DNA from 3 places in the Kitasatospora sp. NPDC101157 genome. Region 1 is predicted to be linked to each of the others. Evidence: predicted binding sites of a transcription regulator. Region 1 holds the regulator's gene; each other region holds the start of a gene.
The links. The regulator HrcA, encoded in region 1, represses chaperone genes, less so after heat shock. The targets are predictions, from matches to a motif close to TTNGCACTCNGNNNNNCNGAGTGCNAA.

Region 1 (3,273 bases):
GACTACCGGCCGTTGAAGGCGTCCTTCAGGCGCGAGAACAGGCCCTGCTGGCCCGGCGCGAACTGGCCGGACGGCCGCTCCTCGCCGCGCAGCATGGAGAGCCGGCGCAGCAGCTCCTCCTGCTCGGCGTCGAGCTTGGTGGGCGTCTGCACCTCGACATGCACTATCAGGTCGCCGCGGCCGCCCCCGCGCAGGTGGGTGATGCCCCGGCCGTGCAGCGGGATCGACTGGCCGGACTGGGTGCCGGGCCGGATGTCGACCTCCTCCAGCCCGTCCAGGGTCTGCAGCGGCACCTGGGTGCCGAGCGCGGCCGCCGTCATCGGGATGGTGACGGTGCAGTGCAGGTCGTCCCCGCGCCGCTGGAAGACGCTGTGGGAGGTCTCGGCGATCTCGACGTACAGGTCGCCGGCCGGGCCGCCGCCGGGGCCGACCTCGCCCTCGCCGGCCAGCTGGATCCGGGTGCCGTTGTCCACACCGGCCGGGATCTTGACCGTCAGGGTGCGGCGGGCCCGCACCCGGCCGTCGCCGGCGCACTCGGGGCACGGGGTCGGCACGACGGTGCCGAAGCCCTGGCACTGCGGGCACGGACGGGAGGTCATGACCTGGCCCAGGAAGGACCGGGTGACCTGGGAGACCTCGCCCTTGCCGCGGCACATGTCGCAGGTCTGGGCGGAGGTGCCGGGGGCCGCGCCCTCGCCGTTGCAGGTGGTGCAGGTGACGGCGGTGTCGACCTGGAGTTCCTTGGTGGTGCCGAAGGCGGCCTCCTCCAGGGTGATCTCCAGCCGGATCATGGCGTCCTGGCCGCGGCGGGTGCGCGAGCGCGGGCCGCGCTGGCCGGCCGCGGCGCCGAAGAAGGCGTCCATGATGTCGGAGAAGCCGAAGCCCGCCGCGCCGGCGCCGAAGCCGCCCGCGCCACCGCCGCCGCCGGGAGACAGCGGGTCGCCGCCGAGGTCGTAGACCTGGCGCTTCTGCGGGTCGGAGAGCACCTCGTAGGCGGCGTTGATCTCCTTGAACCGCTCCTGCGTCTTCGGGTCCGGGTTGACGTCCGGGTGCAGTTCGCGTGCCAGGCGCCGGAACGCCTTCTTGATCTCGTCCTGCCCCGCATCCCGTCGGACGCCGAGTACCGCGTAGTAGTCCGTGGCCACCAAATGCTCCGCTTGTTCCGCCTGTAGTAGTGCGACTGGACACCGCCGCCGGACATCCGGCGACGGCTGTTTGCTACGACTCGGCCAGGATCTGGCCCACGTACCGTGCCACCGCTCGCACCGCCCCCATTGTGCCCGGGTAGTCCATCCGGGTCGGACCGATCACACCCAGTTTGGCCACGCTCTCGTCGCCCGAACCGTAGCCGACCGAAACGACCGAGGTGGAATTCAGCCCTTCGTACGCGTTCTCCCGCCCGATCCGGACCGTCATCGCGGCGTCCGTGGTCTCACCCAGGAGGCGGAGCAGGACGACCTGCTCCTCCAGTGCCTCCAGCACCGGCTGGATGGTGAGCGGGAAGTCGTGCCCGAAGCGGGTCAGGTTGGCCGTGCCGGCCAGCATGATCCGCTCCTCGTTCTGTTCGGCGAGCGCCTCGAACAGCGTCGCCAGGACCGTACTGACGGTAGGCCGGTCGGCCTGCTCGAAGGCCGCCGGCAGGTCCTCCAGCAGGCCCGGGACGTCCGGCAGCCGCTGGCCGGCCGCCCGCGCGTTGATCCGCGACCGCAGGTCCGCCAGCACCGTCTCGCCGACCGTGCCCGGGCAGTCGATCATCCGCTGCTCGACCCGGCCGGTGTTGGTGATCAGCACCAGCATCACCTTCGCCGGGGCCAGCGCCACCAGCTCGATGTGCCGGACGGTGGAGCGGGTGAGCGAGGGGTACTGCACCACGGCGACCTGCCGGGTCAGCTGGGCGAGCAGCCGCACCGTCCGTCTGACCACGTCGTCCAGGTCGACGGCGCCGTCCAGGAAGTGCCGGATCGCCCGGCGCTCCGGAGAGCTCATCGGCTTGATCTCGGCGAGCCTGTCGACGAACAGCCGGTAGCCCTTGTCGGTGGGGATGCGCCCGGCGCTGGTGTGCGGCTGGTGGATGTACCCCTCCTCCTCCAGCGCCGCCATGTCGTTGCGGACCGTGGCCGGGGACACTCCCAGGTTGTGCCGCTCCACCAGGGCCTTGGAGCCCACCGGCTCCTCGGTGCCCACGTAGTCCTGGACGATCGCGCGCAGCACGGCGAGCTTGCGGTCGTCCAGCTGGCGGACCTCACCGGCCATGGGGCACGCACCTCCGTCTTCGCACGTTGTCCGTCTGTGATGCTGTGAGCCGCTCCTCGGACGGCCCCGACCTTGGCACTCTGCACACGCGAGTGCCAAAACCGTACCTGCCAGTGTACGGCCCGGGTCCTACCGCAGGAACGGCCCGGCCGGGGTGATCCTGCCCGCAGTTCCGGACGGCCGCCACGACACTCCGCGTGCGCGGGTGGTGCCCCGGGGCCGTCCGGGTGGCAGCATCGGAAGCGACGGCGAACGGAGGAGCAGGAGATGTCGAGCTCGGGCCAGCACACCCGTTTCGCACCCGACCGCGGTCTGACCGGCCGCATGGTCGCGACGATGTTCGTGATCGGGCTGCTGTACGTCGGTTTCACGGGCCTGCTGATCGCGCTGCTGCGCGGGGCCTGGCCGCTGATCGTGCTGATCTCGGGCGGGCTGTTCGTGGCCCAGTTCTGGTTCAGCGACAAGATCACCGAGCGGGCCATGGGCGCCCGGCCGGTGACCGAGGAGCAGTTCCCCCAGCTGCACGGCACGATCGACCGGCTCTGCGCCCTGGCCGACATGCCCAAACCCCGCGTGGCGGTCGCCGACAACGACATGCCCAACGCTTTCGCCACCGGCCGCAACCCGCAGAACGCCGTGGTCTGCGTCACCACCGGCCTGCTGCGCCGGCTCGAACCGGAGGAGCTGGAGGGCGTCCTGGCGCACGAGCTGTCGCACGTCGCCCACCGGGACGTCGCGGTGATGACCATCGCCGGCTTCCTCGGGGTGCTCGCCGGGGCGATCACCCGGATCGCGATGTACGGCGGGTTCATCGGCGGCAACCGCAACAGCAACGACCAGAACGCGGCGATCGCGGCGCTGGTCATCCCGCTGGTGTCGATGGTCGTCTACGCCATCAGCTTCCTGCTCACCCGGCTGCTCTCCCGCTACCGTGAGCTGGCCGCCGACCGGGCCGCCGCCCAGCTCACCGGCCGGCCCAGCGCCCTGGCCTCCGCCCTCACCAAGGTGACCGGGCAGATC
Region 2 (3,273 bases), on a different contig from region 1:
AGTCCGCGCCGCTGGAGAAGCTGCACGGGCACCTGCTGGCGGTCACCCTCTCGCCGACCTCGCGGATGTCCGGGGTGGAGATCAGCGAGCTGCGGCTGCCCAAGGGGGCGGCGGTGACCCTGGTCGTGCGGGAGGGCAACTCCTTCGTGCCGGACAAGGCGACGATGCTGCGCGGCGGGGACGAACTGCTGGTGGTCACCACGGACGAGGTGAGCGAGGCGGCGGAGCGGCGGCTGCGGGCCGTGGACAAGGGCGGCAAGCTGGCCGGGTGGCTGAACGGGCGGTGACGGGGCCGGGCGGTGACGGGTGGGGCCGGGGCCGCCCGACCGGGCCGGTGGCGCACGGGTGGCCCGGTGGCCGCGGGTCGGGCCGGTGGCGCAGGGGTGACCTGTGGCGCACGGGTGATCTGGCGGAATCTACGCGCGTAACTGTATGCTGGTTCGACTACGCCGTATAACTACCGTTAGACCACCCCCAGCATCTGCCTGACGCAGAGTTGGCGCGACCGCTCGGCGGCCGCGGTCCGGCCCCGGCCCACCAGGCCCGGCCGGCCCGGTATCTACCCCGGTCGACGCGCGAGAGGACGACTCTCGGCGCCGTCGGGGCCACCCCATGCCCTGCCGCGCTACCAGGCAGCAGGAAGGACCGACCGTGACGGCCCGCCGAACGGTCGAGATCGCCGCGGACCCCACCCCGGACACCGCTCCGGACACCGCGGCCGGCACCCCCGACAGCGCGACAGCACCGGCCAAGGTCGGCTACGGCGCGCTGCTGCGCACGCCCGGCGCCTGGACGTTCCTGGTCCCCGCCTTCGTCGCACGGCTGCCCTACGCGATGCTCAGCATGGGCATCCTGATGCTCGTCGAGAACACCTACGGCTCGTACGGCACCGCCGGCACCGTCACGGCGATCGCCGCCGTCGCCCAGGCACTGATCGGCCCGCAGACCGGGCGCCTCGCCGACCGGTACGGGCAGGCCGCCGTCCTGGTCCCGACCGTGGTGGTGCACGCCGCCTCGGTCGGCCTGCTGATCGCGCTGGCCCTCGGGCACGCGCCGGTCTGGTGCCTGCTCCTGGCCGCCGTCCCGGCCGGCGCGAGCGTTCCGCAGATCGGGGCGATGGTCCGGGCCCGCTGGATCGCCACCATCGGCGCCGAGGGCGCCTCCGCCTCCTCGGCGGCCAAGGTGAGCACCGCGTTCGCCTTCGAATCGGTGACGGACGAGTTCACCTTCGTGATCGGCCCGATCCTGGCCGCCAAGATCGCCACCTCGGTCAACCCGTCCGCCGCGCTGATCACCGAGGCCGCCCTGACCTTCGTCGGCGGCCTGGTCTTCGCCGCCCGGCGCCGCACCGCGCCGGCCCGGACCGCCCCGCAGCCCGGCGCGCGGCGCGCCTCCGCGCTGGCCTCCCCGGGCGTCCGGCTGCTGGCCGGCGTGATCCTCGGGGTGGGTGCCGTGTTCGGCGGGATGCAGGTCTCGGTCAACGCCTTCGCCGACTCGGTCGGCCAGCACGGCGCCGCCGGCACCGTGTACGGGATCTTCGCCGGCGGCTCGATGGTGGCCGGCGTGCTCTACGGCGTCATCGCCTGGCGTCGGGCCGTCCGGCACCGGATGGTCATCAGCTACGCCCTGCTGGTGGTGGGCTGCTCGACGCTGTGGGCGATGCCCGACCTCGTCACGCTGTCGATCGCCGGACTGTTCTGCGGTCTGGCCATCGCCCCGACCCTGATCAGCGGCTACACCTTGGTCGAGACCCTGGTCGAGGACGGCGCCAAGACGGAGGCCTTCACCTGGCTGACCGGTGCCATCGGCCTGGGCCTGGCCGTCGGCTCGATGGTGGCCGGTCGGCTGATCGACTCCCACGGGCCGTCCGCCGGGTTCCTGGTGCCGCTGGCCGGCGCCGGTCTGGGGCTGGTCGCGCTGGTGTCGATGCGGCACCTGCTGGTCGCGCCGGTCAGGAGCGGTCATGTGGTGGCGGGGTCCGGCGAGCGCGCCGCCTCGGCAGAGCTGGTCGGCGCGGCCAAGGGCTGAGCGATCGGTCGGACGCGGCCCGTACCGGCTCATCTCACACCGGATTCGCTGGACTGATCCAACGGAATACCGCATCATTGACCATCGTTAGCACTCATCAGGCGAGAGTGCCAGGAGGAAGACAAGTGCCCACGTACCAGTACCAGTGCACCGAGTGCGGCAACGGCCTGGAGGCGGTGCAGAAGTTCACCGACGAGGCGCTGACCACGTGCCCCGACTGCCAGGGACGGCTCCGCAAGGTCTTCTCGGCCGTGGGCGTCGTGTTCAAGGGCTCGGGCTTCTACCGGACCGACAGCCGCTCGTCCTCCAGCAGCTCGGTGGGCGCGGGTTCGTCCGCCGGCTCCTCGACGTCGTCGTCGACGTCGGGTTCGTCGAGCGCTTCCGGCTCCTCGGGTTCGTCCGGCTCGTCGAGCACCTCCAGCTCGACCAGCAGCCCGGCTCCGGCCGCGAGCTGAGCTCGGCTCCCGGAGGTTCCGGGAGCTCCTGAGGCTTCACGGGAAGGCCCGTCGGCCCCGCTTCGCGCGGGGGCGGCGGGCCTTTTCGCGTCCCGCGGTGCCCGCGTGGGGGATCTCCGTCAATTCTCGAAGGTCGGACCCACTCGTGTGAGTGTACGAAGTTGTCCACAGGGGCGGGGTTGTCCACAGGTTGTGGGAACCGGCTTTCCGGCGGTGGCACGAGCGCGCATCGTGTGGGTCACCGGGCGGTGATCCACCGCCCGGCGTCCCACCGCACGTGACGACCGACCGCACGTGACGACCGACCGAGTCCGGAGGTGCCCCGATGACGACCATGGGCCTGTCCGTTCCACTGCCCGCGCCCACCGTGCCGCCGCGGCAGGAGGTGCCGAGCTTCCCGCCGATCCGGCGGGGGTGCGGCGGGTGGCACCGCTGGCGCCGGGCCGTCCGGCGCCGGGCCGGGGTGCCCGCGCTGGTGCTGCTCGCGGTGGCCGCGGCGCTGGCGTTCGGGCCCGCGCGGGCCGGACTGCCGCCGCCCCCGGAGGGCGCGGTGGGCCGTACGGGTTGTCAATCCGGGAATCCGGAGGACCACCCGTGACCTCGGAACGACTTCGTCGTTCGAGGCGGCATGAAAGGCTTCAAGGAATTCCTGCTGCGTGGAAATGTCGTCGAACTCGCCGTCGCCGTGGTCATCGGCGCGGCCTTCACCAACATCGTCAACGCCTTCGTCAAGGGCGTGATCAATCCGATCGTCGGTGCGTTCGGGACGAAGGACCTGGCGTCCTACAGT
Region 3 (3,273 bases), on a different contig from region 1:
GCGATCAACACCGGCGACGGCCTGAAGACGCTGGACGCCGTCTCCGAGGCCGGGATGACCACCGTCATCCGCCCGACGCTGGACTCCTTCCGCGCCGCCGGCCTCGCGTCCGCCTGAACCACCCCACCCCCGCTAGGAGAGCCATGAGCGCCAACGTCCGCATCCCCACCATCCTGCGCACCTACACCGGCGGCGCCGCCGAGGTGACCGCCGAGGGCGCCACCCTGGCGGAGGTCATCGCCGACCTGGAGCGGAACCACGCGGGCATCTCCGCCCGCATCCTGGACGACACCGGCAAGCTGCGCCGCTTCGTGAACGTGTACGTGAACGACGACGACGTGCGGTTCGCCGAGGGCCTGGCGACCGAGATCAAGGACGGCGCGAGCGTCTCGATCATTCCGGCGGTGGCCGGCGGCTGCTGAGCCGTTCCAAGGCCCCTTCCGGCCCGCTCCGCGGCCGCCCGCGCGTACGGAATTCCACTCTCCGTACGCGCGGGCGGTCGCTTGCATTTCGGCGGGAATATTCCGGGTCCAGTCGGAGTAGAGTGTGGCTCGACTGGGAACAGGGCGTCCCCTCCCGGTTCGCGGGGCACTTCGCCCGAGGGCGTCCGGACGCTGGGACCGGCCCGTCAAACATGTCAGGCAGATGTCAGAATTCCTGCGGGCATTTGGGTAATTCGTCCGCTATGTCCGGCGCGGAATGCCGAGTTCCTCCCGATTTGTTCGGTGTTGTCTCTTGACGGGGCTGCGGAATTCCCGGCGGTTGACCCTGTTGCAGAGGGCGTCGATCCGGATACATTCAGCGGCGGTCGACGTAATCACCCGCTCACGGAAGCCGTCCGGTGTTCCCGTGCGGAGGATTGCGGCGCGCACGGCTGCGCCCAGGGGGGGTTCCCCGGGCCGGCCTCCAAACCAGACCCGGGACCGCGACCTGCGGGACCGTGAAGGGCCAGCACAGCACTAGGGGAGTTCGGAATGGCTCAGGGCACCGTCAAGTGGTTCAACGCGGAGAAGGGCTACGGCTTCATCGCGGTCGACGGTGGTGCGGACGTCTTCGTCCACTACAGCGCGATCCAGATGGACGGCTACCGCACCCTCGAGGAGGGCCAGCGGGTCGAGTTCGAGATCTCCCAGGGACAGAAGGGCCCGCAGGCGGACATGGTCCGCGCGGCGGTCTGACACCTTCCGAATCTAGGAGCTCGGCGCGGCCCTCGGCTGGTGACCACTCGCTTCTCGACGGGCCCGTACGACACGCGTCGTACGGGCCCGTTCGCGTTCCCGCGGGAGTTCGCGCCGGAGTCGGTGCGGGCCCGGACGACGGCTCGCGGGTTGCCGATTGGGCTTGCACTCGACCACCCGGAGTGCTAATCATTGGCGTTAGCACTCACAGTGTGAGAGTGACAGCGGACCGGGTCGGTGAGGCCCCCGGGAGCGGCAGGGGAATGGACCTCCGCGCACCAGGGCCGTCCGTCGCGGGCACCCCTTGGTCCGAGCAGTCGACCGTGTCCCGGAGGACCACTTCTGATGGCCAAGATCATCGCCTTTGATGAGGAAGCTCGCCGCGGCCTTGAGCGTGGCATGAACCAGCTCGCCGACGCAGTGAAGGTCACGCTCGGCCCCAAGGGTCGCAACGTCGTGCTGGAGAAGAAGTGGGGCGCCCCCACGATCACCAACGACGGTGTCTCCATCGCCAAGGAGATCGAGCTCGAAGACCCGTACGAGAAGATCGGCGCGGAGCTCGTCAAGGAGGTCGCCAAGAAGACGGACGACGTCGCGGGTGACGGCACCACCACCGCCACCGTGCTCGCCCAGGCCCTGGTTCGCGAGGGTCTGCGCAACGTCGCCGCCGGCGCCAACCCGATGGCCCTGAAGCGCGGCATCGAGAAGGCCGTCGCCGCCGTCTCGGACCAGCTGCTGGCCCAGGCCAAGGACGTGGAGACCAAGGAGCAGATCGCCTCCACCGCCTCCATCTCCGCCGCCGACACCCAGATCGGCGAGCTGATCGCCGAGGCCATGGACAAGGTCGGCAAGGAAGGCGTCATCACCGTCGAGGAGAGCAACACCTTCGGCCTGGAGCTTGAGCTCACCGAGGGCATGCGCTTCGACAAGGGCTACATCTCCGCCTACTTCGCCACCGACCTGGAGCGCATGGAGGCGACCTTCGAGGACCCGTACATCCTCATCGCCAACTCCAAGATCGGCTCGGTCAAGGACCTGCTCCCGCTGCTGGAGAAGGTCATGCAGAGCGGCAAGCCGCTCGTCATCATCGCCGAGGACGTCGAGGGCGAGGCCCTGTCGACCCTGGTCGTGAACAAGATCCGCGGCACCTTCAAGTCCGTCGCCGTCAAGGCCCCGGGCTTCGGCGACCGCCGCAAGGCCATGCTCGGCGACATCGCCATCCTCACCGGTGGCACGGTCATCTCCGAGGAGGTCGGCCTCAAGCTGGAGAACGCCGGCATCGACCTGCTGGGCACCGCCCGCAAGGTGGTCATCACCAAGGACGAGACCACCATCGTCGACGGTGGCGGCGACAGCGAGCAGGTCGCGGGCCGCGTGAACCAGATCCGCGCCGAGATCGAGAACAGCGACTCGGACTACGACCGCGAGAAGCTCCAGGAGCGCCTCGCCAAGCTGGCCGGCGGCGTGGCCGTCATCAAGGCCGGCGCGGCCACCGAGGTGGAGCTCAAGGAGCGCAAGCACCGCATCGAGGACGCCGTCCGCAACGCCAAGGCCGCCGTCGAGGAGGGCATCGTCGCCGGTGGTGGCGTCGCCCTGCTGCAGGCCGGTGTCGCCTTCGACAAGCTGGAGCTGGACGGCGACGAGGCCACCGGTGCCAACATCGTCAAGGTCGCGCTGGAGGCCCCGATCAAGCAGATCGCGACCAACGCCGGCCTGGAGGGTGGCGTCGTGGTGGAGAAGGTGCGCAACCTCCCCGCCGGTCACGGCCTGAACGCCGCCACCAACGAGTACGTCGACCTGGTCGCCGAGGGCATCATCGACCCGGCCAAGGTCACCCGCTCCGCGCTGCAGAACGCCGCCTCCATCGCGGCGCTGTTCCTCACCACCGAGGCCGTCATCGCCGACAAGCCGGAGAAGGCCGCCGCGGCCGCCGGCGGCGGCATGCCGGGCGGTGACATGGACTTCTGATCCTGATCGTTCCGATCGGGTCGGTTGACTCCTCGTCCGCGTGGGCGGCTCCCTTCGGGGGGCCGCCCACGCGGCGTTTCCGGGCCGCGGGGGTTTCACGAGAGGATGGGCGGATGGCTTCCGACGA

Region 2: the regulator HrcA is predicted to act here: its motif matches at 2,116-2,142, upstream of ACIRVF_RS00910 (FmdB family zinc ribbon protein).
Region 3: the regulator HrcA is predicted to act here: its motif matches at 1,341-1,367, upstream of groL (chaperonin GroEL).

What each region holds. Positions count from the first base shown of each region.
Region 1 covers NZ_JBIWPL010000004.1:428,939-432,211, forward strand. Annotated here, with positions in the region: gene dnaJ (molecular chaperone DnaJ) at 3-1,145, opposite strand; gene hrcA (heat-inducible transcriptional repressor HrcA) at 1,219-2,253, opposite strand; gene htpX (zinc metalloprotease HtpX) at 2,521-3,273, shown strand, end outside.
Region 2 covers NZ_JBIWPL010000001.1:191,622-194,894, reverse strand. Annotated here, with positions in the region: gene ACIRVF_RS00920 (potassium/proton antiporter) at 1-287, shown strand, start outside; gene ACIRVF_RS00915 (MFS transporter) at 676-2,028, shown strand; gene ACIRVF_RS00910 (FmdB family zinc ribbon protein) at 2,154-2,483, shown strand; gene ACIRVF_RS00905 (hypothetical protein) at 2,809-3,081, shown strand; gene mscL (large conductance mechanosensitive channel protein MscL) at 3,112-3,273, shown strand, end outside.
Region 3 covers NZ_JBIWPL010000001.1:5,270-8,542, forward strand. Annotated here, with positions in the region: gene thrC (threonine synthase) at 1-117, shown strand, start outside; gene ACIRVF_RS00025 (MoaD/ThiS family protein) at 144-422, shown strand; gene ACIRVF_RS00030 (cold-shock protein) at 975-1,178, shown strand; gene groL (chaperonin GroEL) at 1,524-3,146, shown strand; gene ACIRVF_RS00040 (hypothetical protein) at 3,260-3,273, shown strand, end outside.